DNA from 2 places in the Enterococcus camelliae genome. Region 1 is predicted to be linked to the other one. Evidence: predicted binding sites of a transcription regulator. Region 1 holds the regulator's gene; the other holds the start of a gene.
What was found. Region 1 encodes HrcA, which represses chaperone genes, less so after heat shock. Its sites were predicted from a motif close to TTAGCACTCNNNNNNNNNGAGTGCTAA; they were not measured.
Positions count from the first base shown of each region.

Region 2: a site for HrcA is predicted at 14,021-14,047, ahead of groES (co-chaperone GroES). Genes of this name have one in related genera too.

Region 1 covers NZ_JBHUMO010000033.1:1,818-18,688, reverse strand. The annotation lists gene ACFSR0_RS04575 (gluconeogenesis factor YvcK family protein) at 1-99, opposite strand, end outside; gene rapZ (RNase adapter RapZ) at 96-980, opposite strand; gene uvrA (excinuclease ABC subunit UvrA) at 1,099-3,921, opposite strand; gene uvrB (excinuclease ABC subunit UvrB) at 3,935-5,929, opposite strand; gene ACFSR0_RS04555 (amino acid ABC transporter substrate-binding protein/permease) at 6,176-8,350, shown strand; gene ACFSR0_RS04550 (amino acid ABC transporter ATP-binding protein) at 8,351-9,088, shown strand; gene hemH (ferrochelatase) at 9,385-10,347, opposite strand; gene dnaJ (molecular chaperone DnaJ) at 10,467-11,636, opposite strand; gene dnaK (molecular chaperone DnaK) at 11,760-13,586, opposite strand; gene grpE (nucleotide exchange factor GrpE) at 13,638-14,213, opposite strand; gene hrcA (heat-inducible transcriptional repressor HrcA) at 14,236-15,279, opposite strand; gene hemW (radical SAM family heme chaperone HemW) at 15,440-16,597, opposite strand; gene ACFSR0_RS04515 (monovalent cation:proton antiporter family protein) at 16,728-16,871, opposite strand, start outside.
Region 2 covers NZ_JBHUMO010000012.1:1,467-18,337, forward strand. The annotation lists gene murB (UDP-N-acetylmuramate dehydrogenase) at 1-356, opposite strand, end outside; gene ACFSR0_RS02110 (exodeoxyribonuclease III) at 518-1,276, shown strand; gene ACFSR0_RS02115 (3'-5' exonuclease) at 1,285-1,818, shown strand; gene tsaE (tRNA (adenosine(37)-N6)-threonylcarbamoyltransferase complex ATPase subunit type 1 TsaE) at 1,893-2,375, opposite strand; gene pta (phosphate acetyltransferase) at 2,969-3,952, opposite strand; gene ACFSR0_RS02130 (uracil-DNA glycosylase) at 4,111-4,785, opposite strand; gene ACFSR0_RS02135 (LURP-one-related/scramblase family protein) at 4,897-5,412, shown strand; gene ACFSR0_RS02140 (GNAT family N-acetyltransferase) at 5,417-5,983, opposite strand; gene nrdI (class Ib ribonucleoside-diphosphate reductase assembly flavoprotein NrdI) at 6,045-6,494, shown strand; gene ACFSR0_RS02150 (LTA synthase family protein) at 6,764-8,584, opposite strand; gene nadE (ammonia-dependent NAD(+) synthetase) at 8,846-9,670, opposite strand; gene ACFSR0_RS02160 (nicotinate phosphoribosyltransferase) at 9,683-11,152, opposite strand; gene ACFSR0_RS02165 (hypothetical protein) at 11,393-11,989, shown strand; gene groL (chaperonin GroEL) at 12,034-13,659, opposite strand; gene groES (co-chaperone GroES) at 13,699-13,983, opposite strand; gene ACFSR0_RS02180 (CPBP family intramembrane glutamic endopeptidase) at 14,188-14,814, shown strand; gene ACFSR0_RS02185 (MBL fold metallo-hydrolase) at 14,902-15,708, opposite strand; gene ACFSR0_RS02190 (two-component system regulatory protein YycI) at 15,759-16,613, opposite strand; gene ACFSR0_RS02195 (YycH family regulatory protein) at 16,615-16,871, opposite strand, start outside.

The DNA of each region.
Region 1 (16,871 bases):
GCCTTGATTGCGCAAACTTTTCAGAATAACTGGTAAACCAGTTCCTCCACCGACAACAACAACACGTGGTTTTTTTAAACGATACGTTTTCATTGTCATGAACGATTCACCGTTTCCTTTCGTTTGTCTTTGTCGCGATGCGTGATGTTGACATGATAGTCTTTTGCAAGTAAGTCGCCAATACGTTTGGTAAGTGCTACGGAGCGATGTTGCCCTCCAGTACAACCAATTGCAATGGTTAAACTACTTTTGCCTTCTTTGACATACCCTGGCATGATTGTCAGCAAAAGTTTACTAAATTGTTGATAAAAATCCTCGGTTTCTTGAAAAGCCATTACATAATCATAGACCGGTTTATCAAGGCCAGTTAGCGGTCGTAATTCTGGTACATAATGGGGATTTGGTAAAAACCTAACGTCCATTACAATATCTGCGTCAATTGGTAGTCCGTATTTGAAACCAAATGAAACCATTTCAATCCGAAAGCCGGTTCCACTTGCCGCACGAAATTCTTCATTAATTTTTTCGCGCAATTGTCTTGGTGTCAGTGTGGTTGTGTCAATTACTAACGTGGCCTGAGATTTAAAATCAGCTAATAATGAGCGTTCTTTTTTGATGCCTTCAGTGATTAACCCATCCATAGCCAAGGGATGCGCCCTTCTAGTTTCTTTGTAGCGAGAGACAAGCTCTTCATCAGTGGCATCCAGAAAAAGAATTTTCGTATTAATAAATTTTGTATTTTCAATGTCAATTAACATTCCTTGTAATTCTTCAAAAAAAGAGCGAGAACGCATATCAATAACTAGCGCAATTTTTGTAATTTTTCCTGATTCCTTAATGAGTTCCCAAAATTTTGGAATTAAAGAAGGAGGCATATTATCGATACAAAAATAACCCATATCTTCAAAACTTTGAACGGCAACTGTTTTTCCAGCTCCACTCATTCCTGTGACTATAACCAGTTCTAAACTATCTACCATTATGTTTCTCTCCCTTCTTTTGTTCAATTATACCATTATATCATTCCGGGCGTATCATTGCTATTTTTTTCCATAAAAAAACGAATTTCCCGGCTATAGATAGGAAATTCGTATTGTTTTATTGATTTAACACATTTTTTAAATAATAGCCTGTGTAGCTTCTATCGTTTTCGGCTAGTTGTTCAGGTGTACCTGTCCCGATGATTGTTCCTCCTCCAGCGCCACCTTCAGGACCCAAATCAATTAGATAGTCGGCCGTTTTAATCACATCTAAATTGTGTTCAATGATTAACACGGTATTTCCAGCATCTACTAACCGTTGCAGAACCGTAATTAATCTAGCAATATCTTCACTATGCAATCCAGTGGTTGGCTCATCTAAAATATAAAAGCTCTTTCCTGTAGAGATTCGGTGCAACTCACTGGCTAATTTCATTCGTTGAGCTTCGCCACCTGATAAAGTGGTAGCTGGTTGTCCAAGTGTGACATAACCTAAACCAACATCCACAATCGTTTGTAATTTCCGATGAATTTTTGGAATATGTTGGAAAAACGCCACCGCATCTTCCACAGTCATAGCAAGAATATCAGCTATATTTTTCCCTTTATAATGAACTTCTAACGTTTCAGAATTGTATCTCTTACCTTGACATACTTCACAAGGAACATACACATCTGGCAAGAAATGCATTTCAATTTTAATAATGCCGTCTCCTCGACAAGCTTCACAACGTCCACCTTTTACATTAAAACTAAAGCGGCCTTTTTTGTATCCCCGAACCTTTGCTTCATTTGTTTGTGCGAATAAGTCACGGATGTCATCAAAAACGCTTGTATAGGTGGCTGGATTGCTTCGTGGTGTTCTTCCAATCGGACTTTGGTCAATATCAATAATTTTTTCAATTTCTTCATATCCAGTAATTCGTTTATACTTACCTGGTTTTGCACTATTCCGATTAATTTTTTGTGCCAAAGTTTTCTTAAGAATTTGATTGACCAGTGTTGATTTTCCTGATCCAGAAACACCTGTAACAACTACTAATTCTCCCAATGGAATTGCGACATCAATTTCTTTTAAATTATTCTCAGCCGCACCGTAAATCGTTACTTTTTTCCCGTTTCCTTTTCTACGTTCAGTTGGAACAGGAATCTTTCGCTTGCCCGATAAATATTGACCTGTTAAAGAATTGGGATTTTTTTCTACTTCTTCAGGTGTTCCTGCAGCAACTACTTCTCCACCCATGGCACCCGCACCCGGACCAATATCAATCAAATAATCAGCCGCTCTCATCGTGTCCTCATCATGTTCAACAACAATTAGTGTATTGCCCAAATCACGCATTTCTCTTAGTGAATGGAGCAATCGATCATTGTCTCTTTGATGCAACCCAATGGACGGTTCATCTAAAATGTATAAAACACCAGACAGATTGGATCCGATTTGCGTTGCTAGTCGAATACGTTGAGCCTCGCCACCTGACAAAGTACCTGAAGAACGACTAAGGGTTAGATAATCCAAGCCAACATTTCGCAAAAAGCTTAACCGGTCAAGAACTTCTTTCATAATTGGTTTGGCAATCGTTTGTTCTTGTTCAGACAATTGTAACTGTTCAATAAAATTTAGCGTATCGTTGATTGGTTTTTCACTCAATTGACCAATGTGAATGCCCCCTACTTTGACACAAAGGGCTTGTTCATTTAAGCGATAGCCATGACAGGTTTGGCAAGTCAATTCCGTCATATAAAGCTTCATTTGCTCACGCGTGTAATCACTTGAAGTTTCCTGATATCTTCTTGCGATATTCGTCACAACACCTTCAAAAGGAACATCTACATCACGTATGCCGCCAAAATCATTTTGATAATGGAAATGAAACGGTTTTTCACCTGAACCATATAAAATAATATCTTGCTGTGCTTGCGGTAGCTCTTGAAACGGTGTATTCATATCAATGGAAAAGCTTTGGCATGCTTGTTCTAACATTTGAGGATAATATTGAGAGCTAATCGGATTCCAAGGTATAATTGCCCCTTCATTCAATGTTTTTGAAAAATCAGGGATTACTAAATCCAAATCAACTTCTAATTTCATTCCTAACCCATCACAATCCGGACAAGCACCAAATGGCGCATTAAATGAAAATAATCTTGGCTCAAGTTCCCCTACTGTAAAGCCACAATAAGGACAAGAATAATGTTCACTGAATAATAATTCCTTTTCGCCAATCACATCAACAATCGCATACCCTTCAGATAATCGCAAAGCGGCCTCAAATGAATCAAATAGTCTTGAACGTATCCCATCCTTGACAACTAAGCGGTCAATGACAATTTCAATTGAATGTTTCTTATTTTTCTCTAAATCAGGAATTTCTGAAATATCAAAGGTTTCTCCATCCACTCGCACTCGAACATATCCTTCGCGTTGAATTCGTTCAAATACTTTTTTGTGTTGCCCCTTTTTTTCATGAATGACTGGAGACATTACTTGAATTCGCGTTTTTTCGGGTAAAGCCAATACTTCATCCACCATCTGTTCGACAGATTGACTGGTTATTTCAACATGATCATTTGGACAAATAGGATGGCCAATGCGGGCAAACATCAGTCTTAAATAATCATTAATTTCAGTGACTGTTCCAACTGTTGAACGAGGATTTTTGCTTGTCGTTTTTTGATCGATTGAAATGGCTGGACTCAAACCATCAATACTATCTACATCTGGTTTGTCCATTTGCCCCAAAAATTGCCGAGCATAAGCCGAAAGACTCTCAACATACCTTCTTTGGCCCTCAGCATACAACGTATCAAACGCTAACGAACTCTTTCCCGAACCGGATAATCCCGTAATAACCACTAATTTGTCTCGTGGAATTGTCACATCGATATTTTTTAAATTATGCGCTCGTGCACCGTGTATCACTATTTTATCGTTAGCCACCAACGGGGTCCTCCTAACTTAATTCAGCTTTTAATTCTAAGATGGTATCTCTTAATGTAGCCGCCGTTTCAAAATGTAACGCTTTGGCTTCTTCTCGCATTTCTGCTTCTAATTTTACAATTAATTCACGTTTTTCTTTCTTCGTTAAGTCACTCAATTTCGCCGTATTGTAGGCTGGCACTTCTTCTGCTACTTTAGAAATACGAATCAAATCGCGGATTTCTTTCTTAATGGTCACCGGTGTGATGCCATGTTCCCGGTTATATGCTTCCTGAATCCTACGTCTACGGGCCGTTTCCTCAATGGCTAAGGCCATCGAATCGGTCATTTTGTCGGCGTACATAATAACTTTCCCTGATGCATTTCGAGCGGCTCGACCAATGGTTTGGATCAGCGAACGTTCACTCCTTAAAAAGCCTTCTTTATCGGCATCAAGAATTGCTACCAATGAAACTTCAGGAACATCTAATCCCTCACGTAACAAATTAATGCCGACAAGAACATCAAATTCCCCTAGACGTAAATCGCGAATAATTTCTGTTCGTTCTAATGTTTTGATGTCACTGTGTAGGTATTTTACCTTGATTCCTAATTCTTTTAAGTAATCTGTCAAATCCTCAGACATTTTTTTCGTCAATGTTGTGACAAAGACCCGCTCATTTTTTTCAACTCGTTCGTTAATTTCTCCAACAAGGTCATCAATCTGTCCCATGATTGGTCGAACTTCTATTTCTGGATCTAACAAGCCAGTTGGTCGAATAATTTGTTGGATGACCGTATCGGTATGTTCGTATTCGTAAGGACCAGGAGTCGCTGAAACATAGATAATTTGATGAATGTGCTCTTCAAACTCTTCAATTCGAAGGGGCCGATTGTCTAAAGCAGACGGTAAGCGAAAGCCATAATCAATTAGCATTTGTTTGCGCGCACGGTCTCCGTTATACATGCCTCTGATTTGAGGCATCGTCACGTGTGATTCATCGATGACCATCAAGTAATCCTTTGGAAAAAAATCCAGAAGCGTATATGGGGGTTCACCTTCCTTGCGTCCATCCATATGACGAGAATAGTTTTCAATCCCTGAAGTATACCCCATTTCTCTAAGCATCTCGATATCGTAATTGGTTCGCTGTTCCAACCGTTGCGCTTCAAGTAACTGATCGTGTTCTCGAAGAAATGCTAAGCGCAACGCCAGCTCCTCTTGAATTTGCTTGATAGCCGTTTCCATGTGATTCTCATCGGTTACGAAGTGAGTGGCCGGGAAGATTGAGACATGCTCTGTATCGTTAAAAACTTCGCCAGTTAATGCATCCACTTCCCGAATCCGATCAACTTCATCACCAAAAAATTCAACACGTAACGCTCGTTCATCTCTTGAAGCAGGAAATATTTCAACGACATCACCGCGTACCCGAAATCGTCCTCGTTGAAAGTCGATATCGTTTCGTTCAAACTGAATATCAATTAAGCGCCGTAACAACTCATCTCGTGAAATTTCCATTCCTTCACGAATCGAGACAACTTGTTTTTGATACTCAAAAGGTGATCCCAAACCGAAGATACAAGAAACAGACGCTACAACCACCACATCGTTTCGTTCTAATAATGAACTAGTAGCAGAATGCCGTAATTTGTCTATTTCATCATTTATGCTAGCATCTTTCTCAATATAGGTATCACTTGAGGGTACATAGGCTTCAGGTTGATAGTAATCGTAATAACTTACAAAGTATTCCACCACATTATCCGGGAAAAACTCTTTAAATTCCCCATACAACTGGCCTGCTAATGTTTTATTGTGTGCCAGTATCAAGGTTGGCTTATTTGTCTGTTGAATCACATTCGAAATCGTATACGTCTTTCCAGTACCAGTTGCACCCAGAAGAATTTGCTCTTTCTTGCCAGCCTTAATATTATTTACCAGTTGCTTAATTGCCTCTGGTTGATCTCCGGAAGGCTGATAAACGGATACTAATTTAAATTGATTGGTTGTGATTCGATCGATCATAAACAACGCTCCTCTTTCTATCACTGCATGCACCTAGTGTACCATAGCGAACATAGTTTCGCTATTTTTCCGAATGATTTTTTAACAAGAACTAGCATTCACCAACCAACTTTATTTTGTCACTTTTCCTTACATGGTATGTCAGAAAATATTTTGAAAATCTTTCACTTCTTGTTATAATTAACCATCTATTAAAAACATTTACATTTTTTTGATGTTTTTAAGAAAATAAGGGGGAATTATTTAATGAAAAAAAGGTTATTTTTCTTAACACTCTTTTCTATCATGACGACGCTTTTTTTAGTTTCTACAAAAACCGTCTCAGCCGAGGAAAAGACCTATCAAATAGGAACTGATGTTACATTTGCTCCTTTTGAATTTCAAAATGACGCGAAAAAGTATGTTGGAATTGATATTGATTTACTAAATGCAATTGCCAAAGAGCAAGGATTCAAAGTCAATATCCGTCCTTTGGGATTTGACAGTTCCATTCAAGGTGTTCAGTCAGGTCAATTAGATGGTATGATTGCCGGCATGAGTATTACGGACGAACGCAAAAAAAGTTTTGATTTTTCAGATCCCTATTTCGATAGTGGCATCCAAATGGCCGTTAAAAAAGACGAGTCAAGCATTCAATCTTATAATGATTTAAAGGGCAAAACGGTTGGGGCAAAAGTTGGAACGGAAAGTGCCACATTTCTTGAAGCAAACAAAGATAAATATGGATTTTCCGTCAAGACATATGATGACGCAACAGGTTTATACGGTGCGAGTGACAACGGAACCGTCCAAGCAATTTTTGACGACTATCCTGTCTTAGGCTATGCAATCACCAAAGGGCAAAACTTAAAATTAGTCGGTGAACCTGAAAAAGGAAACTCGTATGGCTTTGCTGTAAAAAAGGGGAAAAATAGCGAATTATTAAAACAATTCAACGATGGTTTAAAAAAGTTAAAAGCATCGGGTGAGTATGATCAAATTGTTGCAAATTACATTACCTCAAACACCGATGATAAGAATTCAACCAACAGCGAGGAAATGAAAAAGATTACACCTAAAAAAGCTACCTATGTTATTGCAAGTGATTCGGCATTTGCGCCGTTTGAATTTCAAAATTCAGCCAACGAATATGTTGGAATTGACGTTGATCTGATGAAGCGAGCTGCCGAACTACAAGGTTTTACTATTCAAATAAAATACATCGGTTTCTCAGCGGCAGTGCAAGCAGTGGAGGGAAATCAAGCCGATGGTATGATCGCTGGTATGACCATGACCGACGAACGGAAAAAGTCCTTTGATTTCTCAAATGCTTATTTCCAAAGCGGCATTCAAATTGCTGTGAAAAAGGACAATGCAACTATTAAAACTTATAAAGATTTGAAAGGAAAAAAGGTTGGGGCAAAAGTTGGAACGGAGAGCGCCGATTTTCTAAAAGAAAATCAAGACAAGTATGGATACAAGATCAAAAATTATGATGCAGCAGATCAATTGTATGAAGCGGTAAAAGTTGGCGCCGTTGATGCCATTATGGATGACTATCCTGTCATTGGCTATGCTATTTCTCAAGGTCAAGAACTTGCAACACCTATTGCGAAAGAAACTGGTGGTGAATATGGCTTTGCTGTAAAGAAAGGGCAAAATCCAGAACTAATTGAAATGTTTAATGAAGCCTTGGCTGAAATGAAACGTACCGGTGAATATGATAAGATTGTTAACTCTTATATTTCTGAAGGTAGTGAGTCTTCCGAAGAAAAAACGGAAAAAGCAGATAATTCTACTATGTGGGGCATTCTGAAAAACAATTACAAACAACTCTTAACTGGCTTAGGAAAAACCATGATTCTTGCGTTGGTGTCCTTCGCTCTTGCATTAGTTGTCGGGGTGATTTTCGGATTAATGAGTGTTGCACCTGTTAAAGCACTAAGGGTGGTTGCTTCAATCTATGTTGATATTATTCGAGGAATACCGATGATGGTACTTGCCTTCTTCATTTTCTTTGGGTTATCAGGCGCGACTGGTATTACGATTCCTGATTTTGCCGCTGGTATTATTACATTGACCTTAAACGCCAGTGCCTATATAGCTGAAATTGTTCGAGGTGGAATCAACGCTGTCCCTATTGGTCAAATGGAGGCTTCACGGAGTTTAGGTCTCTCTTATGGTCGGACAATGCAAAAAATTATTTTACCTCAAGCTGTAAAAATTATGATTCCATCTTTTGTCAATCAATTTGTCATCTCATTAAAAGACACAACGATTATTTCTGTTATCGGAGTGGTAGAACTTTTGCAAACTGGAAAAATTATTGTTGCCAGCACATTGCAAAGTACGTATGTCTACTTTATTATTGCGGTTATGTATCTGATTGTTATTACCGCTTTAACCCGACTAGCAAAAGTTTTAGAAAAGAAGGTGAACTAAATGGCTGAAAAAATTCTAGTTGAAAACTTAGTAAAACAGTATGGCGATAACACTGTTCTCAATGACATCAATGTCTCTATTAATGAAGGGGAAGTAGTATGTATCATCGGCCCTTCTGGTTCAGGTAAATCCACCTTTCTACGTTGCCTGAATCGTTTAGAAGACCCATCAAGTGGAGCAATTATCGTTGACGGTGCTGATCTAACAGATAAAAATACGGACATTAACCTTGTTCGTCAACATATTGGTATGGTGTTTCAACATTTTAATTTGTTTCCTCATCTCTCAGTTCTAGAGAATATTACTCTTGCCCCAACCGATTTAGGAAAACTGAGCAAAACTGAAGCGGAAAAACGTGCAATCAAACTACTGGAAACAGTTGGTTTAAGCGAAAAAAAAGATATGTACCCCGAAAGTTTATCTGGTGGTCAAAAACAACGGGTAGCTATCGCACGCGCATTGGCCATGAATCCAGATATTATGTTGTTTGATGAGCCAACTTCGGCACTTGATCCAGAAATGGTAGGTGACGTCTTAAATGTTATGAAAAAATTAGCCAAACAAGGCATGACCATGGTCATTGTAACGCACGAAATGGGCTTTGCAAAAGAAGTTGCTAACCGGGTCATGTTCATAGATGGTGGCAATTTCTTAGAAGATGGTACCCCACAACAAATCTTTGAAAATCCTCAAAATGAACGAACAAAAGATTTCTTAAACAAAGTATTAAATATTTAAATGAAGAAAAAGGACACTGCACAACTTTTCTTGCAGCGTCCTTTTTTTTGAAACAATTTCGTCTTTCTTCTTTTCATGAATTTCGAGTAGAATTTTTGGCTATTTTCTACTTCGATACACTTAAGATAGTATCACTTGCGAACAGTACAAATGACTTTTTTAAATCTCTAGCTTACTTTTACAATCAGCGATCACAAAAAAGTTGATATCCTTATTCATTTCGAGTAACAATATCAACTATTCTAGAGTCTAAAACACTCAGCCATTCCCGAGGAATCACTGAGCAATTGTTTCGCTTATTTGGTTGGATTTGTATAAAGGTCAATAATCAGATCACCTAATTCTTTGTCTGCATTGAAGGGCGCCAAATAACGGTACTCCACTCCACCTGCATTGAGAAAATAGTGACGATTTTCATCCCCTAATTCTTCAATTGTTTCTAAACAATCAACAACAAAACCAGGCGCAACGACTAGAATTCTTTTCACTCCCTCGCTTGGCAAAGCCTGCAAACAATCAGAAGTTGCAGGTTGAAGCCATTTTCCAGGGCCAAATTTGGACTGAAATGATAGATAGGTAGCCAATTCAGGTAATTGTTCCACAATTAAATCCGTCGTCTTTTGACATTCCATTCGATAATTATCTCCATCTTTTTCATACCGTTCAGGTATACCATGATAGGAAAAAAGTATCCCATCCACTGGCGACTCTGCGATGGCTGCTTTGATTTTTTTTACATAGTAATTAATATATATCGGATGACTATAATATGACCGGAAAAAAGTAAAATTGACAATTTTATCACTTTTTAAGAAATACTGTGCAACTGTATCAAATATTGAACCGACCGTTGTGCCAGAGTATTGAGGATACAACGGTACGATTGTTAAAAATTCCGTTTCATTTTCAATAAAGGAATCCAGGACATCGTTGATGAATGGTGTACTATAAGACATGGCATATTCAACTTGTACATCTGGTAGTTGTTGCTGAATATACTTTGCTTGCGCTTTGGTATATTCAAGTAAAGGTGAGCCATCCTTTGTCCAAATTTTTTTATAAAGTTCAGCCGACTTTTTGGGTCTAACTCTTAAAATAATTGCATGTAAAATCATCTTCCAAAATAGTTTTGGCATCTTTATTACTCGGCTGTCACTTAAAAAATAGGCCAAAAACTCTCTTACTTTTTTAGGATTCGCTTCATCTGGAGTCCCAAGGTTAACAATCATCAATCCTTTTTTCAAAAGAACACTCCTCATTGCTATATGCTATTTTTTGATTTTCTTCCAAAAGAAAAAATCTAACCAAATAATAGATGTTAAGATCCTCAACACTCATTTATGGTTAGAATTTTCTTTAAATGACCCGATTTCGTTTTTTACTTTTTCTTTCCGCCAAACGCATCTTTTACCTTATCAAAGAATCCTTCAGGTTGTTGTTCTGAAGTGCTCAGTCCTGACGCTTTCGCAAAGGATCGCAGGGCTTCCTTTTGCTCTTCATTTAGATTTTTAGGTGTAATAATTTTGACGGTTACTTGTTGGTCACCCGTTCCATTACCTCTTAACTTCGGTGCACCCTTTCCGCGTAATCGGAATTTTGCACCTGTTTGTGTTCCCGCAGGTATTTTCAGTTTAATTTCCCCATGAACAGTTGGAACAAGTACCTCATCCCCCAAGGCAGCTTGAACAAAATTAAGCGGCATTTCATAATATATTTCTGATCCGTTTCGATCAAAAATATCTGAAGGAGCAACTCGAAAGACAACGTATAAATCGCCGTAAGGTCCACCATTAGTCCCAGCTTCTCCTTGGTTGGCTAAACGCATTTGTTGGTCATCTTCAACTCCGGCAGGAACATTTACTTTCACTTTATGGGTTTGTTTTTCACTACCTGTACCATGACATGTTTCACAAGGATGAGCAATTTCTTTCCCAGTACCATGACAAACATCACATGTTTGACGACTCATTACTCTACCAAGTGGCGTTTGTCTCTCAACATTAATCGTACCTGAACCATGACATTTATGACATGTTTCAGGGTGAGTTCCTGGCTTAGCGCCATTTCCCCCGCAAGTATGACAGACTTCTTCGCGTTTGTATTTGATTTCTTTTTCTACGCCAAATACTGCCTCTTCGAATGTAAGATCGATAATGTATTGTAAATCGGCTCCTTGTCTAGGTGCATTAGGGTTGGCACTTCTTCCACCACCGCCGCCACCAAAGAACGACTCAAATATATCTTCGAAACCACCAAAGCCTGCACTCGAAAAGCCACCATTACCAAACCCGCCAAAGCCACCACCAGCTCCACCATAATTGGGATTCGTACCAGCATGTCCATATTGATCATAAGCTGCACGTTTTTGCGGATCACTTAAAATCTCATAGGCCTCGGATAATTCTTTAAATTTTTCTTCGGCATCTGGCGCTTTATTGATATCTGGATGATATTTTTTGGAAAGCTTGCGATACGCTTTTTTGATTTCATCGTCCGAAGCCCCTTTTTGCACTCCAAGGACTTCATAATAATCACGTTTTGTTGCCATTGGCTTCCCTCCATCTTTCTATTTCATACTGTAATAGTTTACCATATTTTTCTATACAATGGCATGCAAATTAATTCAAAGAAAGAGCCAAAGTGAATGACTTTGGCTCCCTCAATAACAATATTATTTATCGTTATCTACTTCTTCAAAATCCGCATCAACCACGTCATCCGCGCCGCCTTGAGCTGCTTCTGGATTTTCTTGTGCTTGTTGTTGAGCAGCTTGTTCATACAATTTTACTGTTAAGTTTTGGACGATTTCATTCAAAGCATCGCGTTTTGCCTTCATGTCTTCAATATTATTGGCTTCAACCGCAGCTTTTAATTCATCGCGAGCTGTTTCTGCTTTCTTTAATTCTTCTGCATCAACTTTGCCTTCTAATTCTTTCGTTGTTTTATCAACAGTGAACAATAGGGAGTCAATTTCGTTACGTAAATCAACTTCTTCTTTTCTTGCTTTATCAGCTTCAGCATTTGCTTCCGCATCTTTCACCATACGATCAATTTCTTCATCTGTTAAACCTGAAGAAGATTTAATAGTGATTTTTTGTTCTTTTTGCGTACCTAAATCTTTGGCTGATACATTTACGATACCATTTTTGTCAATATCGAACGTTACTTCAATTTGTGGAATACCTCTTGGTGCAGCTGGTATATCTGTTAATTGGAAACGACCTAATGTTTTGTTATCCGCTGCCATTGGACGTTCACCTTGTAATACATGAATATCTACAGCAGGTTGATTGTCTGCCGCTGTGGAGAAGACTTGTGATTTACTCGTTGGAATGGTTGTGTTACGGTCAATTAATTTTGTGAACACGCCACCCATTGTTTCAATCCCTAGAGAAAGAGGTGTAACATCTAATAAAACGACATCTTTTACATCACCAGTAATCACACCGCCTTGGATCGCAGCACCCATCGCAACCACTTCATCTGGGTTTACAGATTTGTTTGGTTCTTTACCAGTTTCTTTACGTACAGCTTCCACAACCGCTGGAATACGAGTTGATCCACCGACTAAAATTACTTCATCAATTTCTGATTGAGAAAGGCCAGCATCTTTCAACGCTTGACGTACAGGCACTTTTGTCCGTTCAACTAAGTCAGCTGTTAATTCATCAAATTTCGCACGAGTTAACGTCATTTCTAAGTGAAGTGGTCCTGCAGCTCCTGCTGTGATAAATGGCAAGCTAATTTGTGTACTTGATACACCAGACAAATCTTTTTTCGCTTTTTCAGCAGCATCTTTCAAACGTTGAACCGCCATTTTATCAGAACTTAAATCAATGCCATTGTCTTTTTTGAATTCAGCAACCATGAAGTCGATAATTTTGTTATCAAAATCATCCCCACCTAAATGGTTATCACCAGCCGTTGATAATACATCAAAAACACCATCGCCAAGTTCAAGTACGGACACGTCAAATGTACCGCCACCTAAGTCAAAGACTAAGATCTTTTCATCACGATCTGTTTTATCCAATCCATATGCTAACGCAGCAGCAGTTGGTTCATTGACAATCCGTTCAACTTCTAAACCAGCAATTTTACCAGCATCTTTGGTTGCTTGACGTTGTGCATCGTTAAAGTATGCAGGAACAGTAATTACTGCTTTCTCAACTTTTTCCCCTAGATAATCTTCAGCAAACCCTTTGATGTATTGTAGAATCATTGCTGAAACTTCTTGTGGTGTATAAGTTTTGCCTTCAACTTCAACTTTGTAGCCAGCTTCGCCCATGTGGCGTTTGATTGATGAAATCGTGTTAGGGTTTGTCACTGCTTGACGTTTTGCTACTTCACCTACTTGAATTTCTCCATTTTTAAATGACACAACAGATGGTGTTGTTCTATTTCCTTCTGGGTTTGTAATAATTTTGGCTTCTCCGCCTTCTAAGACTGCAACTGCAGAGTTTGTTGTTCCTAAGTCAATTCCGATAATTTTACTCATAATTTATTCTCTCCTTTAATCTACTTCATTCATTTATCTATATCATTACTTCTATTGAGCAACAATCACCATGGTCGGTCTTAAAACACGATCATGTAATTTGTAGCCCTTTTGTAAAACTTCAACAATCGTATCTGGCTCTTGTCCTTCTTCTAATGGTACTGTTTGTACTGCTTGATGCAAAGTCGGATTAAAAATTTCCCCTTTTGCAGGGATTTCTTCAATTCCTTCTTCAGTTAAAGCATGACGCAAACTTTCTAAAACCATTTCAATCCCTTTTTTTAAGTTTTGACTATGTTCATCTTCTGATTCAATAGCCATCGCTCGTTCCAGGTTATCTAACGAAGGTAATATTTTTTTTGCTAAATCTTGTGAACGGTACTTTTGTAACAACTCGCGTTCATTACGATTGCGTGAAGTAATATTTGCAATTTCAGCTGAAGCCCTTAAAAATTTATCTTCCATTTGATCAACTTGTTCTTTTAGGCTTTCAACCTCTGATAAAATTGGATCAACTTCTTCTTGCATAGCATTGTCATCAGTTGATTCAGCTTGTTGTTCATCAGTTGCAAGATTTTTTTCTTCTAGTTCTTGTTCTTCTGCTTCTTGTTTTTTCTGTTCTGCCACTTTTTAAACTTCCTTTCAACTGTTACTGATTTGATCGATCTAGTTCTTGATAATAGCCTATTAACTTTTGCGAGAGCTCTTTGCTGAATGTTTCCAACAAACCATACATTTTTGAATATGGCATACTCGTTGGACCTAATAAGGCAATTGTTCCTAACCCGTGATCTTTTATTGGGTAATTTGCTTGGATTAAGCTCATATTATGAAGTACTTTTACTCCAATTTCATCACCTATTCGGATTTGGAAGTTTCCCTCTCTTGAGGCAAAGAGTTGTGTCAACTCTTCAGAATTTTTCATAAATGAGTACATTGACTTAATGGCTGATGAATCTTGATTGGCTTCATAATCCAATAAATTCATCCGTCCACCTACGTACACTCTTTCTTCGAAGGCTTTACTTAGCACGTGTTCGAAAAAGTCTAGGATCCCATCTGTCGACTGGAAATAACGGTTCATAGTCATAGGTATCTCTGTCCGTAGCCGCTGATAAACGGTCCATAATGACTCATTTACCATTCGATCATTAATAATTTGAACAATTTTTTCAATGTCCGTTGACTGAAAACTAGCTGGCACCGTATAAACTTGACTTTCAACATTACCTTTATCGGTAACAATGATTGCTACGATTTGTCGATTGTTCAAAGGAACAATTCGAAAACCAGTTAATACACGATCAGTTAGGTCTGGACCCAGCGAGAGAGCAGTATAATTTGTCAGTTTTGACAAGATGGTAGCCGCATATTGAATCACATCATTAATCTCGTGAAATTCACGATTCAATCCACGTCTAATCTGCTCTACATCCTTTTTTGATGAGGTCATCGGCTCTAAAAGATGATTGATGTAATATCGATATCCTTCGATGGAAGGGATACGTCCAGAAGAAGAGTGCGTTTTCGCTAATAAACCAACTTCTTCCAATGCTTTCATCTCATTTCGAATTGTAGCAGAACTTGCTTCAATTCCCGACGCCATCAACTTTTTTGAACCAACCGGGATTTCATTCTCGGTATAGTTCTGGATGATAAGACGTAAAACGTCCTGTTGTCTTTTTGTAATCATTTCATCACCCCTTGTTAGCACTCGATATACCTAAGTGCTAATACAATTATAAATATACCACATCTCTATAGAATGTCAAGAAATTCCCCTTAAAAAATTAGCACTCTTAACAAAAGAGTGCTAATCGGTTTTTTGTTTCTATTTTAGACTGTTCGTTGCATCAATTTATTTCCTTGTCTAACAAAAATTTCTCAAAGACATCATTTCCGACATACATTCCTTGCTTTGTTAGAGCGACGCGTTGATCATCTGTTAGTAACCAGCCTTTTGCTACAAGACTGGTCACGACATCTCCATAGATTTCATCAAACGATTGGCCAAATTTTTTTTCAAATGCCTGCTTTGATACACCAGCTAACTTTCGTAAACCTAAAAATAATTCTTCTTCTATTTGTTCTTTTCTTGATACAGACTCACTCTGATAGATTGGTAATGTTCCTTCGCGTAAAGGCTTCAAATAATGCTGGATTGGCCCAAAATTCCGATATCTCTTTTGATCAACATAGCCACTTGCCCCCGCACCAAAACCGTAATATTCTTCATTGTCCCAATACATTAGATTGTGCTGAGACTCATAACCCGGTGTAGCAAAATTACTGATTTCATATTGAAATTTGCCCGCTTTGGTCATTGCGTCAATTGTCTCTTCAAACATTTGCAACTCGACTTCCTGTGAAGGTAGGACCATATTACCTTTTCTCACCCAATTCATAAACATTGTTTTATTCTCCAAAATCAAGGAATAAAGAGAATAATGGGGCAAATCAAAGGCCAGTGCTTGCGTTAGTGTTTGGCGGAAATTATCCAGTGTCTGTCCAGGTAGGGCATAAATCAAATCAATACTCACATTCGAAAAATCCTTCGCTTCCAGTAAATGCAAGGTTTCTGTCACATCTTGCGCCGAATGTTTGCGACCGATTTTTTTTAATAAGCGATCATCAAAAGATTGTACACCCATCGATACGCGATTTACGCCATAGTTTCGAATGACTGCCAGTTTTTCCTCCGTCAAATCGCCTGGGTTGGCTTCAATCGTAAATTCTTTGGTGTCTTTTAGCGATACTCGCTCGGTAATTCCCGCTAACAGCTTATCAAGTTGGGTGGCCGTTAAAGATGTTGGTGTACCTCCGCCAATATAGATTGTCGGAAAAGAGGTGGTTTTGTTTTTTGTTCCCCATTCAATTTCGTCAAGTAAACGATCAACATATTCATCTACTGGCTGCCCTTCGAGAAATACTTTGTTGAAGTCACAGTAGTAACAAATGTGTTCACAAAATGGGATATGGATATACATTGATTTTTGTTTGTTGGTGTTCATTATGCCATTCCTTTGGTCTTATTTGCACAGAAAAAGAGAAAGCCATTTGACTTTCTCAAATTTTTGCTACTTTCTTTATTGGAACCTAGTGTACCATTAATCACGCAGATAATCGAATGATTGGAATTTTTTAATTCGTTAAGCTCAATAAATGCCGTAATTCTTTGACTGTTTCTTTGTTACCTGTAAAAATCAGGTGATCACCCAGTTCGATAACTGTATTTCCACGGGGGGCAATGAATTCATTGTTGCGGTAAATACGACTGATGGTAAT
Region 2 (16,871 bases), on a different contig from region 1:
TCCATCCCTGTTAGTGATGCATTTAGCGCCTGGTAAGTTGTGTCAATCAGACGTGCCCCTGCTTGGACAGTTAGGAAGTCTCCTTCTATCTCGCAAGCTGTTAAATCCGTCAACATCAGCACAACTCCCCGAATCCCACCATCTCGAACAATGAGGTTGCTGGCATTTCCAAGCACCATCCAAGGAATTTGTTGCTGCTCACAATAGAGTACAATTGCTTGCACCTCATTGGTTTCACTGGGAAAAATGAGTGCATCAGCCGGACCACCCGTTTTTGTATACGTATAATTTTTTAAAGGTTCATTTAATAATATTTTCATCTGTGGAAAATCTTTTTTTAGTTCTGAGATTAACATTCGTAGATGTCTCCTTCTGTTTTTCAATCTCATTTATTTTAGCACGAAACAGTAGGACTGACCACTATCCTCAAAAAACAGGTTTGCACCGACAACTTTACTTGGTTTTTTGCTTCTCTTTCAGTAAAATGAGGATAAGGAACAAAGAAGGAGGCGTTATTTTGAAATTTATCTCTTGGAACGTGAATGGCTTGAGGGCCGTTATGAAAAAAAATTTTATGGATATCTTTCAGCAATTAGATGCTGATTTTTTCTGTTTACAAGAAACAAAATTACAAGCTGAACAAATTCAAATGGAATTACCTGGCTATACGCAATATTGGAACTATGCAGAAAAGAAAGGTTATTCTGGTACAGCCATTTTTGCGAAAGAACCCGCAGAAAAAGTCTTCTATGGCATTGGTCAAGATGTCCATGATCAAGAAGGACGCGTAATTACACTTCAATATCCTCAATTTTATTTGGTCACTTGTTATACACCAAATTCACAAAACGAACTGAAACGTTTGGATTATCGCATGGAGTGGGAAGATGCTTTTGTCTCCTATCTTGATGAATTGAAGAAAGATCGTCCGGTCATTCTTTGTGGAGATTTGAATGTCGCTCATCAAGAAATTGACTTAAAAAATTGGAAAACAAACCAAAACAATGCTGGCTTCACAATGGAAGAACGAGAAAAGTTCACCGCCTTGTTAGATCATGGATATGTCGATACATTCCGGCACTTTTATCCAGATTTAACAGGAGCATATTCATGGTGGAGTTATCGTTTTAACGCACGAAAGAATAATGCCGGTTGGCGAATTGATTATTTTGTCGTTTCTAGTGACCTAGTTGATCATTTAACCTCTGCCTCGATCCATGCAGAAATCTTAGGCAGTGATCATTGTCCAATTGAATTACAATTATCATTTGAATAGGGGATAACATGAATTTTTTAGCAATGGATTTTGAAACAGCAAACCATCAACGCCATAGTGCCTGTTCCTTGGCTTTGGTTATGGTGCGTGATAGTACAATTGTTGGTGAATACTATTCGTTGATACAACCAGAAACACCTTTTTTTTGGCGCAATATTCAAATACATGGAATTCAACCAACAGATGTCCAATCAGCTCCCAAATTTCCAGAAATTTGGGAAGTCATCTCACAATACTTTAATCCGCATAGCTTAATTATTGCACACAATGCACCTTTCGATAATAGTGTGCTAGCTGGTTGTCTGGATTACTATCATCTTGAAAAACCGCATTATTTAACGCTAGACACTGTACAAACCAGTCGAAAATTCTACCAACAACTACCCAATCATCGACTGAATACGGTTTGTGGATACTTAGATATTCCACTTTTAAATCATCATGATGCCCTGGAAGACAGTCGAGCTTGTGCAGAGATTTTGTTAACACAAGAAAAGCACTTCGGCAGTCAGTCGTTAAAAAAATTCGTGCGGAACGTCTAAACTGAATGCTAAAAAAGCATCTGACTTGTCAGTGAAACAAGTCAGACGCTTTTTTTTTTTCAAAATTATGGTTATCATCTGTCACTCACTTTGTAAGCTTGCCAGATTTCGGCGACTTTGTTGGCCAATATCGTTGCTTTGGTCCCATGGGCTTTCAGCACAAATCGTCTCTTTGACAGATCAGTGTTCTCTGTTTGAATGACAATTTCTAAGTAATCTTCCGGCAGCCACTCACCCAATTGATTGCCCCATTCAACAACTGTCAGACCCTCTCCTTCAAAATAATCGTCCAGCCCCAAATCATCATAGCCACTTGTTAGTCGATAAACATCCATATGGTAAAATGGAAGACGTCCTTGCGTATACTCTCGAATAATCGTGTAGGTAGGGCTTTTTATCATTTGTGAAATACCTAATCCTTTTGCAATTCCTTTGCTAAAGGTTGTCTTTCCAGCGCCCAAGTCCCCTGTTAGTATAATCACATCTCCTGCGGTGACTATTTTGCCCAATTCCATGGCCAAAAAATTGGTTGTTTGTTCATCATTTGCTTCGTACATGCTTCTCCTCCACTTTTTTTCTCATAAGAAGTACCTTTTTTGTGTGAACTATGCCCCACTTTGCCAAATTTTACAGACACAAGCGAGCATTTTTGTACGCATGGATACCTTTGTCAATTTTGTTTTAGCTTGTAGTTTGAACAGAATATGAACACAGTCTTTATAATAATTCCACTCAATGAATGTACTATGTTAGCATTCTATTTTTTTCATAAATTATTTTAGCATAGTCAGATCTTTCACCGTCCATGCCTTGCCTAAGAGATGTCGTTACTTAAACAAGATGAGAATAAAGACAGACTATTGAATAATTATTCGTATCTAGTTCCACGATTCCATCAACTCATTTCGGATATAGACTGATTATAACATAGAGCAAAAAAAGGGAGTATGCTTTCATTGTTGGTTGTCAAGAGATTGCGGATATCCTGTACCAAACGACATTCAGCACCTACCTCTAGTGAAGGAGCGACCTTTATCCGAATTACTGAACAAAAAAAGACGGAAAACCAAAAATGATTTTCCGTCTTTTGCACTCAAAACCTACACTTTAAACATTCTTTTTCATAACAACCAGTAGACATTTTTGTTAATTATTTGTTTGATAAAGATTGTGCTGCAGTAATGATCGTTAATTTGTAGACATCTTCTTCATTACAACCACGAGATAAATCAGAAATTGGTTTATTTAAGCCTTGTAAGATTGGGCCAATTGCTTCAAAATTTCCGAAACGTTGCGCAATTTTGTAACCAATATTTCCTGATTGTAAATCTGGGAATATAAAGACATTGGCTTTTCCGGCAACATCTGATTCTGGTGCTTTTAATTGAGCAACTGATTGGATATAGGCTGCATCAAATTGCAATTCACCATCAATATCTAATTCAGGTGCTAATTGTTGAGCAAGTTTTGTTGCTTCAATAGTTGCGTCAACTTGAGGTGCCTTCGCAGAACCTTTCGAAGAAAAACTTAACATCGCAACTTTTGAATCAATATCAAACATTTCAGCCGTATGCGCAGAAGCTACAGCAATTTCCGCTAATTCTTGTGGTGTTGGCGCAACGTTAATTGCACAATCAGCGAATAAATATTTTTCTTGCTCATTTCCGCGAATCATTAGAAATGCACCACTTGTTCGGCTAATGCCTGGTTTTGTTTTAATAATTTGTAATGCTGGTCGTACGGTATCCCCAGTTGAATGAATTGCACCCGAAACCAATCCATCCGTAATGCCTAAATAGGTTAACATAGTACCGAAATAATTTTCGTCTTTTAGCATTTTTTCGGCTTGTTCCTTCGTTACTTTACCTTTACGACGTTCAACAAAGGCCGCGACAATTTCATCCCAACGTTCACAATTATTTGGATCATAAATTGTCAGATTTTCAATTGAGATTCCGCGCGTTTTTGCAGCCTTCTCAATTTCATCACGGTTCCCTATCAACACTGGCTCAACTAGTTCTTCCCCTTTTAATCTTGCAACCGCACTCAAAATTCTTGTGTCTGTTGCTTCAGGAAAAGCAATCTTAATTCCACGACGAACAATTTTAAACTTTAAACTATCAAACAATTCCATTACAGAACCCTCCATTTTATCAATTCATACATGTTCATCATACACTATCGCCTTGAAAAAAAACAGTTTTTTTATACTGTATTATAAAAAAACTATTTTTTGTTCGAAAATTCACAAAAATATAGCATTGAATTAATCATACACAGGAAATTGCTGTATCAATTATGAATTTGCCAATCAATTGGATCTTTACCCAAAGCCATTAATGCTTGATTGGCTTTTGAAAATGGCCGAGATCCAAAAAAGCCTCGATAAGCAGATAATGGACTAGGATGGACAGATTCAATGATAATATGGCGTGAGGCATCAATTCGTTCTTTGCTTTTTTGTGCCTGACTTCCCCAAAGGATAAAAATAACCGGCTCTTCTCGTTGATTCAACTTTTCAATAATTGCATTTGTTAATTTTTCCCACCCTTGCCCTTTGTGGGAATTCGCTTGACCAGCTTGGACAGTCAATACTGTATTGAGCAACAAAACGCCTTGATCAGCCCACTCTGATAGATCACCATTTTTCGGAATGGCACAACCAAGATCATCATGCAATTCTTGAAAAATATTTTTTAGCGATGGAGGAAGCGGAATTCCTTTTTTTACTGAGAAAGACAAACCATGTGCCTGACCCATTCCATGATATGGATCTTGACCAAGAATCACGACTTTCACTTTCTCATAAGGAGTCCGTTGCAAGGCCTCATAAATGTGAAACATAGAAGGATAAATGGTCTCCTTTTGATATTCTTGTTTTAAAAATTGATGCAATTGTTGGTAGTAAGGCTTTTGAAATTCCTCAGCTAATATTTTTTGCCAACTATTTTGGATAAAGTCACTCATGTGTTGTCCCTCATTTCTCCGAATCATTTTTTCTTTCAACTGATTCAATTGATGATTTGTGGTAAACTATGGCTATGAATAGTCACTATGCAAAAAGGAAGTGTGCTTGAAATGCCAGAGTATTTTATTCAAGAACGTCACCTAAGTTCCGTTACGCGAACACTCGTAAAAGATGAAAATGGCGTCTCTCTTTTTTTGCTCGTCGGTAAGTGGGGTGGCAAAGGTGACGTTCTTGCCTTGTACAAAATGAACGGTGACCTAGTTGCTCGAATCAAGCAATCCAGTGTCATATTTGGTCACAAGTTTGACCTTTACAACGGTTTTGAAAAAGTCGGTTCATTAAAAAAAATTTTTAATTGGCCTGGCGATTTTTATTATATCCAACAACTACGCTGGATGGTTTTTGGTGATATTTACAACCATCGCTACTCCATTCACCACTTTAACAAGGTCATTATGGAAATGGACAAAGCAACGCTGGTTACGGGAGATTATTATGTGCTATCGATTCCGGATTCTACCAATGCACCGATTTGTATTTGTATTTCAGCGATTATGGATTATTGGCTTTACAACCGTAAAAATCAGACAGACATTGACTTGGACGTGACACCCGATTTTTCTTAATCATTTAGATGGTTTTTTGCATGTGGTAATAACGATGATTACTTAGTACTTGTTCACCTACCGCTTCGTACCCAACTCGTTCGTAAAGCTTTTGCGCCTTATGATTTGTAAAATCACAGCAAAGTCCAATTTTCGACTTACCTGCTTGTCGCGCTAAATCAACAACCGACTCTAAAAGTGATGAACCAATCCCTTTTCCACGAAAAGCTTCATTTACACAAACCGAGTCAAGATACCATTCATTTGGAAAGACTTCCGAATCTTTAAACAAACGCGTATCACCTGTCAGTTGATGTGCTTTGGCAACCTCGTCCCACGCGAGATCAATGGTAGGTTCCTCCTCATCAGGATACCCGAAAGCAACCCCAGCTAATTTTCCATCGATTTCATTGACAATTCCTCGTGATTCATTATAGCGATACATAGGGTCTGCCATCGCTTCTGCAACCATTTGGACAAGCTTTTCTTCGGAAATACGTTGGAGTAATGGCAACTCCATGTCCTTAAAAATGACCAATAATAATTCAGCAACTGCTTCCCGATCTTCTGGTGCTGCTTTGCGTATAACCATAATTATGACCTCTTTTGTTTTAATTTTTTTGTTCAACTCACTAATAAAAGGAGCGATTCACTTGAATTTACTATACATTTCTATCTCAGGAAACACAAAATCATTTGCCAAAAGACTGCACGAACTCTCGATTTCGAAACAATCTCAATCCGCCCATCATCCGATTATACAAATAAAAGAAATTTCCGACAACACATTGCTCGATCATGAAAAAGAACCTTTTGTTGTCTGTGTTCCAACCTATCTTGAAGGTGGGAACGGCGTTGATAATGGTGACCAAGAGATATTGACTGAAGCGATGCGCGATTACATCGCCTATGACGATAATGCGACCTTCTGTAAAGGAATTATTGGCAGTGGAAATAAAAATTTTAATTTGCAATATTGTCTCACTGCTAAACAATATGCCGAACAATTTTCTGTTCCTTTTTTGGCAGACTTCGAACTTAGAGGAACTTCCACCGAACTGGAACAAATTTACACAATTTTGGAAGCTCTTCATGCCAATTAAGTTATCCACATGAATGGACGGACTTTTTCTCGTTTCACAAAAAATAACTTTCTCTTTTTCTAAAGAAAACTGAAAAAAAGCGTACTTTACTCGTTTTTTTTCAGTTTTCTCTTTTTCATGACTTTCAAATGTGAAACAATCGTTCATTTCTATTTATTTTCTATTGACTTTCAAAAAGACCAACAAACATTGGCGAATCAAGGATTCACTTCAATAAATAGTTCCAAGGAAAAAAAAGTTTCTTTATTCTTAGTAAATCTGTGCATAACTTATGGCACGACTTGGAAAAATGAGTGGAGACTATACTGCTCGCCTTGTAACAAATCATATTGAATCAAACGATAGTCATTATAAATTTTCTGTTCCTTCTTCGATAAACGAACCTCTCGTTGCCATTTTCCTTGATAATAACTTCTCTCTTTTTCAGATGCTGGCAAAAATTCAGCCATTTGATTCATCAATTCATAAAATCCCGATGTTTTCAACTTAGCCTTCTCAAGCAATATTGGCGAAAAATAATACGGACTAATAGTGAACGTCCCCTTTTCTGACCAGTTTTCCGCGGTACTATAGAGCAGATACTCGGTCAAATGCATTGAGACATCCGAATTTTTGTCTTTTACACCCTGTGAGTAGAAACTAGGTAAGTGATCTCCCCAAAAAACCACCACGGAAGGTCGCTCAACCGTTGCTAATTCTTTGATGAATGAGGCTAGTGCCTGACTACTATATGCAATATCTTGGACATAATCCGCTGCAGCTAAATGATTACCCGTACCACTAATAGTGTAAGTTTCATGATTGTATTTGTTTCCATACGGCATATGTGTCTGCATCGTAACGAAGTGGATAAACTGCGCTTGATCACTTGTTTTTAATTGCTTTACAATTTGCTTATACACCGCTTCATCCGAAATATACGGATTATTTTCAATTTTCGTTGGGTTTTCAATATCGTCTTGATCCAAGAATTTGTCAAATCCGAAAACTTTGTAAACGTCCGTACGCTTGTACATCGATGTATCATAGGGGTGGATTGCTGTTGTTTGATAGTCTTGATCCTTCAGAAACGAAACAATCGAAGGCATATTGCTCCGTTTGGGAACTAGCATCGTATAAGGTGTCGTCATCTGACTGTTTAAGAGAGCCATTGAAAAACTTGTCAATGCTTCAAACTCAATATTAGCCGTACCCCCACCATAATTTTGGGAAAGCATTTGCCCACTAAACGATTTGTTGGCAACCTGTTGGTATGAATACAGCGGCTGGCCATCGACATTTACACCAATCAAGCGAGAAGGATCTGAGAAACTTTCACTCATCACATAGATGATATTGGGCTGTTCATCGGTAGCATAGCGATTTTTTTCAGTAGCAAGTGCATTGTACTTAGCTACAATTTGTTGAATCGTTTCCTTCGAGTACCCAGCTGGTTCACTCATCGCCTCCACATTTAAATTATATAAAAAGCCGCCAATAAATCCAACATTATAATAATTCATCTCTTGAGAATAAGGAACCCAGGTTGCTGTTCGATTATAGGCTTTACGGATGACGTTCGATTGATTATTAAAATCACTGCAATATACCAAAAAACTTGCTGACAGGATGAAACCACCGATTCGTATGATTTGGCTCTTTTTTGAAAATTTGAAGCTGCAATAAATACTCCAACTCGCTACTACTAAAGTCAATAAAATAATCAGAATTGCCATAATAAAAAAAGGTGTGCCAACTATATCCCGTAGCATCTGCCATTGAAACAGCATCTTCAAATCATCTGGATACAAAGGTTCATTTCGTAGCTGCATTTTTTGATACGTTGTTAAACCTACCAAACCAATAATGACACTGAATAGCAAGCTGCTATACCGCAGTTTTCCCAAAATACTCCAAATCAATACTAAGAACATCCATAAGATGAGACAACCTAACATAAATTTACTCGTGTGCCACGAGAAAGCAAATCGAAACGCAGTAAGAAAATCTAAATTATTTTGACACCATTGCAAATACAAATTGCCTATCACGGGAAGAAGCAGGCTCCATAGAATCGTTAAGAAGAAGGGGCCCTTTTTTCGTTTGTTCATTTATAGAATCTCCATTCTAGCTAGGATATTTTTAGGCATAATAAAAAAAGAGGAAACATTTCTGTTTTCCTCTTGACGTTGTTAACAGAGTCTTCCCCAAAACTTCTGCATAATTATTATATGATATTCACAATCGAGTTGCAAACAAAACCCTTGTTACTTCATGCGAACAAAAAAACCACATGGCTAGGTGAGCAAAACAAGGCGTTCAATCTCATGATTTTCTAGCATGTGGTATTTTTTGTTCATGAATCAAATAGTTTACTTCCAAAAATCGTCGAAAATGGTAATTGGTAAATGACGTTTATGTTGTGTTTTTAACCACCAATTTTCAATCGTTTCTTTCGCTTGAACTGCAATTTCTTTTCCTTCTAGATAATCGTCAATGTCATCATAAGTAACCCCTAATGCAACTTCATCCGCAACTAGTGGACGACCATCTTCAAGATCAGCCGTTGGAATTTTTGTATAAATTTCGGCTGGTGCGCCAAGCGTTTGTAACAATTGCTTTCCTTGACGTTTATTGAGTCGGAAAATTGGTAGAATATCCGCTCCTCCATCACCAAATTTGGTAAAGAAGCCAGTAATATTCTCAGCAGCATGATCCGTTCCAATCACCGCACCTTTTTTTTCACTTGCTATTGCGTACTGTGTAATCATCCGTTGACGCGCCTTCATGTTTCCCTTATTAAAATCACCCACAGTGATACCAGTTTCTTCGATAGCTGCCGCTTGAGCGTCGACGGCCCCTTTTATATTCACACGAAGGGCGATGTCTGGTTCAATAAAGGTCAAAGCGCGCTGCGCATCCGCTTCATCTGCTTGTTCCCCATAAGGAAGTCTTACTGCAATAAATTGATAATTTGGATTTCCTGTTTCATTTCGTAATTCCTCCATAGCCAATTGGGTTAAACGCCCCGCTAAAGAAGAATCTTGTCCACCACTAATACCCAATACATAGGTATTAAGAAATGGAAATTTTTTCATATAGCTTTTTAAAAAGTCGATACTTTTTCGAATTTCTTCTTGAGGGTCAATCCTTGGTTTTACCCCTAGTTCTTGAATAATTTCTTGTTGCAGTGTCATACAATAGCCTCCTTATTCTGTCCCTAAATCTTTGACGTAATCTCGAACCTCTGCCATAATTTTCATCTTATGATTCCAACAATCCGTCGACAAATCAACTGGATACGGCTGAGGATTCAAATCACGTTTGTATTCGTCCCATAACGAATCCAGTCGCTCTTGCGAGAATTTTTTGATTTCATCCAATTTTGGTAAATGATACACTAGCTCACCCTTTTGATAAATATCTTGCAAAATTGGCCGTGCATGAAAGTCACGGACAGTTTTATTAATATATGTGTGGACAGGATGAAACATGAAAATCTCATCTTCTTCTCTTGGATCCTCATCCCATAGTGTGACATAATCACCTTCAGATTTGCCATTCGATTTTCGAGTAATTCGCCAAACTTGTTTCTTCCCGGGAGTTGATACCTTTTCAGCATTACTTGATAGCTTGATTGTATCTACCATCTCACCATTGTCATTTTCGATTGAAACCAATTTATAAACCGCCCCTAATGCTGGTTGATCATAAGCCGTAATTAATTTTGTCCCTACACCCCATACATCAATTTTTGCTTTTTGCATCTTTAAGCTTAAAATAGTATTTTCGTCTAAATCATTTGAGGCATAAATCTTTGCTTCTGGAAAACCGGCTTGATCCAGTTGTTCTCGAACTTTTTTGGAAATGTAAGCCATATCGCCACTATCAATTCGAACACCTAAAAAACGAATGCGATCGCCCATTTCACGAGCGACTTGAATGGCGCATGGAACACCCGATTTAAGTGTATCATAGGTATCAACTAAGAAAACACAGTCTTTATGCGTTTTTGCATACGCAATGAAGGCATCATAATCATTTCCATAAGATTGCACAAGCGAATGCGCATGTGTCCCACTCGCAGGAATGCCAAAAATTTTGCCCGCTCGAACATTACTTGTGGCGTCAGCTCCACCAATATAGGCAGCTCGCGTCCCCCAAATGGCTGCATCAAATTCCTGAGCCCTACGTGAACCAAACTCCAAGAGTGGATCTTTCCCTATGACTGATTTGATTCTAGCAGCTTTTGTTGCAATTAACGTTTGAAAATTAATAATATTTAGTAATGCTGTTTCAACCAATTGTGCATGTGCAATTGGACCTTCCACTTGAATGATGGGTTCGTTACTAAAAACCAAGTCCCCTTCTAGAGTTGAACGCACATCACAAGCGAATCGAAACTCTTTTAAATAGGTCAAAAACCCTTCTTGGTACCCACCAATTTCGCGCAAATACTGTATATCTGTATCCGTAAAGCGCAAATGATTTAAATAATCGACTAAACGTTCCAACCCTGCAAAAATAGCATACCCATGTTTAAATGGCATCTCTCTAAAATAGCATTCAAAAACGGCGTGCTTATCTGCTCTGCCAAGCTCCCAATACGTTTGCATCATATTAATTTGGTACAAATCGGTGTGTAAAGTGAAACTATCATCTGCATAAGTTTTTTGCATGACCCTAACTCCTCTACATATTCTTTCCCTATATTATAACAGAATAGCCGAATAGTAGCGCAAAGATTTTTTTCACAAAGAAAAAAAGAAGCAGAATTACTCTACGGATTTTCTATCATGCTTTCACCAGTGTCCTTTTTTCACTAAAAAGCTATAATAAAATCATGTGAATCATTCTTTCCTCCAATAGTCATTAACTGCTTTAAATAAAAGAAATGAATCGAAAGGGGTCGCAAAAAAATGAAAAAGTTGATTACTTTATCCGCGTTGTCGTTACTCTTTTTCGTTGGCTGTAGCAACAAAACAAATGAAAACCATGTCCTAAATACCACTACATCAAGTTCACAATCAGAAAATCGTTCTCTAAAAAATGAGCACACCACCCAATCAAGCTCCTCTGAAACAACTCAAACAAGTCTTAAGAGCTCAACTGAAGCAAACACTACCCAAACAAATGAGCAATTTCCAAAGATTACCAAACAATTTTTAAATGGAACAACTTGGTACGAGGGCAATACAGCGGGAATAGAAAACCAACCTCGCCAAGGTTTTAAAAATGATCAGTTTCAAGATTTAATTGGGAATTCAGTAGATTACGAAATTATCATAGAACCATCGAAAACATATACTGTATTAGACTATCGAAAAAATGTAACTGTTCAAGTAGATCTTGCAACGAAAATTAAAGTAAATAAACCTAGATTGGACGGTACTTATCAGGAGGTTACGTATTTTTTGTACTACAAATATAACGGAACATTAATGATTGTCACAACTAACGGTCCTGTCGGTGATCACCCGTTTACAAGTTATCCGCTAGAAAGAATCAATAACTAAAAAAAGCCTCTAAACCCTGTTATATCAGAGTTTAGAGGTATTTATTACATCATGCCGCCCATCATTGATGGATCCATAGCAGGTGCAGCAGGTTTTGCAGGTTCAGGTTTGTCAGCAACCACCGCTTCAGTTGTTAACAACAATGCAGCTACAGAAGCAGCATTTTGTAAGGCAGAACGAGTTACTTTCGTAGGATCAACAATTCCAGCCTCAACCATGTTTACCCATTCTCCAGTTGCAGCATTAAATCCAATACCAAGTTCAGAACGTTTTAATTTGTCAATAATTACTGAACCTTCATAACCAGCATTTTCAGCAATTTGACGAACTGGTTCTTCTAATGCACGGACAACAATACGAACGCCTGTTGCAACATCGCCCTCAGCTTCAATCGCAGCCACTTTTTGGATAACATTAACTAACGCAGTACCACCACCAGAAACCATTCCTTCTTCAACGGCCGCACGTGTCGCATTCAATGCATCTTCAATACGTAGTTTTAATTCTTTTAGTTCTGTTTCAGTAGCTGCCCCCACTTTGACAACAGCTACGCCACCGGCTAGTTTTGCCAAGCGTTCTTGTAATTTTTCACGGTCAAAGTCTGAAGTAGTATCTTCGATTTGTTTGCGAATCGTTTGAACGCGAGCAGTAATGGCATCTTTGTCGCCAGCACCCTCAACGATGGTTGTATTGTCTTTATCAACAACAACTTTACTTGCACGACCTAACATATCAATTGTCGCGTCTTTTAATTCAAGACCCAAATCTTCTGTAATAACAGTACCACCTGTTAAGATAGCAATATCTTCCAACATCGCTTTGCGGCGGTCACCAAATCCTGGTGCTTTCACGGCCACAACATTAAAGGTTCCACGAATTTTGTTTAAAACCAATGTTGGTAATGCTTCTCCATCGACATCATCCGCAATGATTAATAGGGGCTTGCTTTGTTGCAAAATTTGTTCTAATAATGGTAAAACATCTTGAATGTTGGAAATTTTTTTATCTGTAATTAAAACATATGGGTTGTCCAAGACAGCTTCCATTTTGTCATTGTCAGTAACCATATATTGAGAAAGGTAACCACGATCAAATTGCATACCTTCTACGACATCTAATTCCGTTTCAATTCCTTTTGATTCTTCAATTGTAATTACGCCATCATTGCCAACTTTTTCCATTGCATCGGCAATATAATGACCAACTTGTTCACTACCTGATGACACAGCAGCAACTTGGGCAATTGCTTCTTTAGAATCCACAATAGTTGAAATTGCATGTAATTGTTCAACGGCTGTTTTCGTTGCCAATTCAATCCCACGACGAATGCCTAGAGGGTTGGCTCCAGCTGTCACATTTTTCAATCCTTCACGCACAATTGCTTGTGTTAAAACTGTTGCAGTTGTCGTACCGTCACCTGCAATATCATTTGTTTTTGAAGCAACTTCTGAGACAAGTTTTGCTCCCATATTTTCAAAATGATCTTCTAACTCGATGTCTTTTGCAATCGTTACACCATCATTGGTAATTAATGGAGAACCGAATCCTTTTTCCAATACAACATTACGACCTTTAGGGCCTAATGTTACTTTTACTGTATCCGCTAATTTATCAACTCCACGCAACATTGCTGCACGTGCATCTTCTGCAAATTTAATTTCTTTTGCCATAATTCTCTTTCACCTCATTAATAGTAGTTGTTGTGTCTTTTATTCAACGATTGCTACAATATCCTTTGCAGCAAAGATCATGTATTCTTTTCCTTCGTATTTCACTTCAGAACCGGCATACTTTTCAAATAACACAGTGTCGCCAACCTTTAATTGAACAGGTGCAAGCTCACCATTATCCAATACGCGACCTTCACCTACTGCGATGACTACACCCGTTTGAGGTTTCTCTTTAGCAGCAGAAGCCAATACAAATCCTCCAGCAGTCTTTTCTTCTTCTTTTGATACTTCGATCAATACTCGATCACCTAATGGTTTTAACACGGTCTATCCCTCCATAAAATAATAGGTTTTGGTTTTATTAGCACTCTTGCTGTAAGAGTGCTAACTTACAAAACTAATATTACTCATTTTTCCTTTTTTATGCAAGTCTTTTCCCTTTTTTTCTTAAACTTTTTCTATAGACTAAAATCGAGGATTGTATCTTTCAGTTGAATCATTATACTAATCCTAAAGGGGGAATTTTTTTTGACCACAAGAAAATATGGATTATGGACAATCCTAATCTATGCTATTTGTTATTTTTCACCTGCTCTATTTCCAACTGTTTCTTCCGCTCTATGGGCTACCATCGTATTTTATCTTGGCAGTGCTTTTTTTGTTAGTTGGCTCTATCGAACGAGTCAGTCAAAACTTGATTTTGAGATGCAACCAAAAGCTTGGAAAACCAGTATATTATGGGGAATCTTAGGTATCTTCTTAGCTATTATCTTGCAAAATATTGCGATTCTTTTAGAAACGGCTTTGTTTGGAGAATCAGGGAATTCTCAAAATACTGCAAATATCCTGTCATTTATTCAAAGCAATCTCTTATTTGTTTTAGCAGTCTCTGTTGGAGGGCCGATTTTAGAAGAGTTCGTCTTTCGACGGGCATTAATTGGGATTTTGCAAGAAAAAATCCCTTTATGGTTTGCAACCATTGTTAGCAGTTTACTTTTTGCCGTGATGCATGATGATGGCCATATTCTGCTCTACACTTCTTTAGGCATTTTCTTCAGTCTCCTTTATATTAAAACTGGTCGAATATGGACTTCGATTATTAGTCACGTTGGCATGAACTCACTCGTCGTTTTCATTGGCTTGTTGTCAAAATGATGTGTCCTACAGTAAGTTAATGTGTACTTACTTGGGATTGTTTTCAAAAAAATGTGGGAGGTGCGTCTGCACCTCCCACTAATTCGGTTATATCGCAAATAATTGAGTCGCTTTATCAGGGTCCGTATCATAAACCTGAAACGCCTCTCCGACTCCCTTGTCGTACTCTCTTAGAACCGTTTCCATCGTAAGATGTGCTAATTCTTTCAAATTATTCTCACGACTAAGGTGTCCCAAATAAATTCTTTTTGTTGCATCACCTAAAATATCGGTCATCACTAAAGCGCCATCTTCATTTGACAAATGGCCTTTATCACCTAAGATTCGTTGTTTCAACGGCCAAGGATATCCCCCCATCCGCAACATTTGTAAATCATGGTTGCTTTCCATGAGATAGGCATCTGCATTGCGAATCACGCCACGTACTTGATCACTACAATACCCTGTGTCCGTAAGCATTACAAAAGATTTTCCATTTTTATTAAATTTATAAAATTGAGGTGCTGCTGCATCATGTGACACACCGAAACTTTCGATGTCCAAGTCACCAAAAGATAAGGTAGCACCCATTTCAAATAAATACTTTTGTTCTACTGGGACATTCCCAATCAATGGATCCATTGCTTCCCATGTTTTTTCATTTGCATAGACAGGCAAATGGTATTTTCGTGCCAACACGCCAACTCCATGTATATGGTCTCGATGTTCATGAGTAACAAAAATGGCATCTAACTCATCAGGTGTTTTTCCGACTTCATTTAGCAAAGAAGTAATTTTTTTGCCACTTAATCCCGCATCAACAAGAATCTTCTTTTTTTCACTTTCTAAATACAAAGAATTTCCTGTACTTCCGCTAGCTAGAATACTCACTTGAAACGCTTTTTGATTCTTCATTTCTCTGAAATCCCTTCTATCAACGCTCTTGTATGAGTATACTCCAACAATTAATAATTTTCTACTTTTCGAACAGATGCATTGGTGATGATTCGGTTACTAAAAGCGTTGACGATTTCAACTTGTTTGGACTTGTCAGCTTTTTCCATTGCAACAAACCAAGCTGGTACATAAACATTCTGTCCACGAACATTTAAAATCAAGGTGTAAGCCAACTGTATCCATTCAATCTTTGATTTTTTAGCAATTCGATTATTGATATATAGTGTATTTATGGCATCTTTTTCCGAATAAAGTTTCATTTTTTCTCGCAATGGAGTCAAATTTTCCACATAAGTTTGCGTGTAATCTTCATTGATGTATTGGTCATTTTCATTGTTAAAGGTGAAAATTAATTGACTGGAAGAATCATTTATGGGAATTCCTTCGTAGCTTTGAGTCGCCATCAGTTCAATTTGGTCATCGCCAAAAGTAGAAAAATGTAGTTGGTACGTATAATCGTTTCCTTTCATTACACGTTTTTTCCAGTAGGCTTGACTGGCTTTTACTAATTGGTCTTTCTCTTGAACGAAAAAACGCTCTGTCATGGTGTGTGTCAATTTGCCCCTGTCAAATTTGGTCATCCCATCATTCAATATTTTTTTATTTGCATTAACATCTTCATTGTAGAGAGCCTGCATCATTGTCGGCGTACCGGAAAGATAGTAGCCTGTCAGGTTTTCACTAGATAACCGACCATCAAACGTAATGTTATCATTATCCAATCGTTGTTCAATCGCTATTTTCTGACTTGATGGTGATATAATGCTTTGATCATTTTTTGAACCCATATAGATATTAATCAGAAAGACATTTACGCCTAAAAAAGCGATGAAAAAAATCCATTCAATTCGCTTAAATCCCATTTTAGTCGCCCTCGCTTTCTTGCAATTCAGTTACCAACGAGTCATGATCCTTCCATTGCTTATCATAATTAATATACCAAGTAGGTACCAAATCCACGACGCCAGTATCCTTGATATCGTTCCATTTATAACCGATAACAATCGCTGTGATTTTCGTCAAATCAGCCCCATGGTTCTTCAAATTTTCCAAAACTTGCCTACTGGCCGGAAGTTCAACTGTTTGATCAGAAGGTATTGGAATTTGAATTGTATTCATAT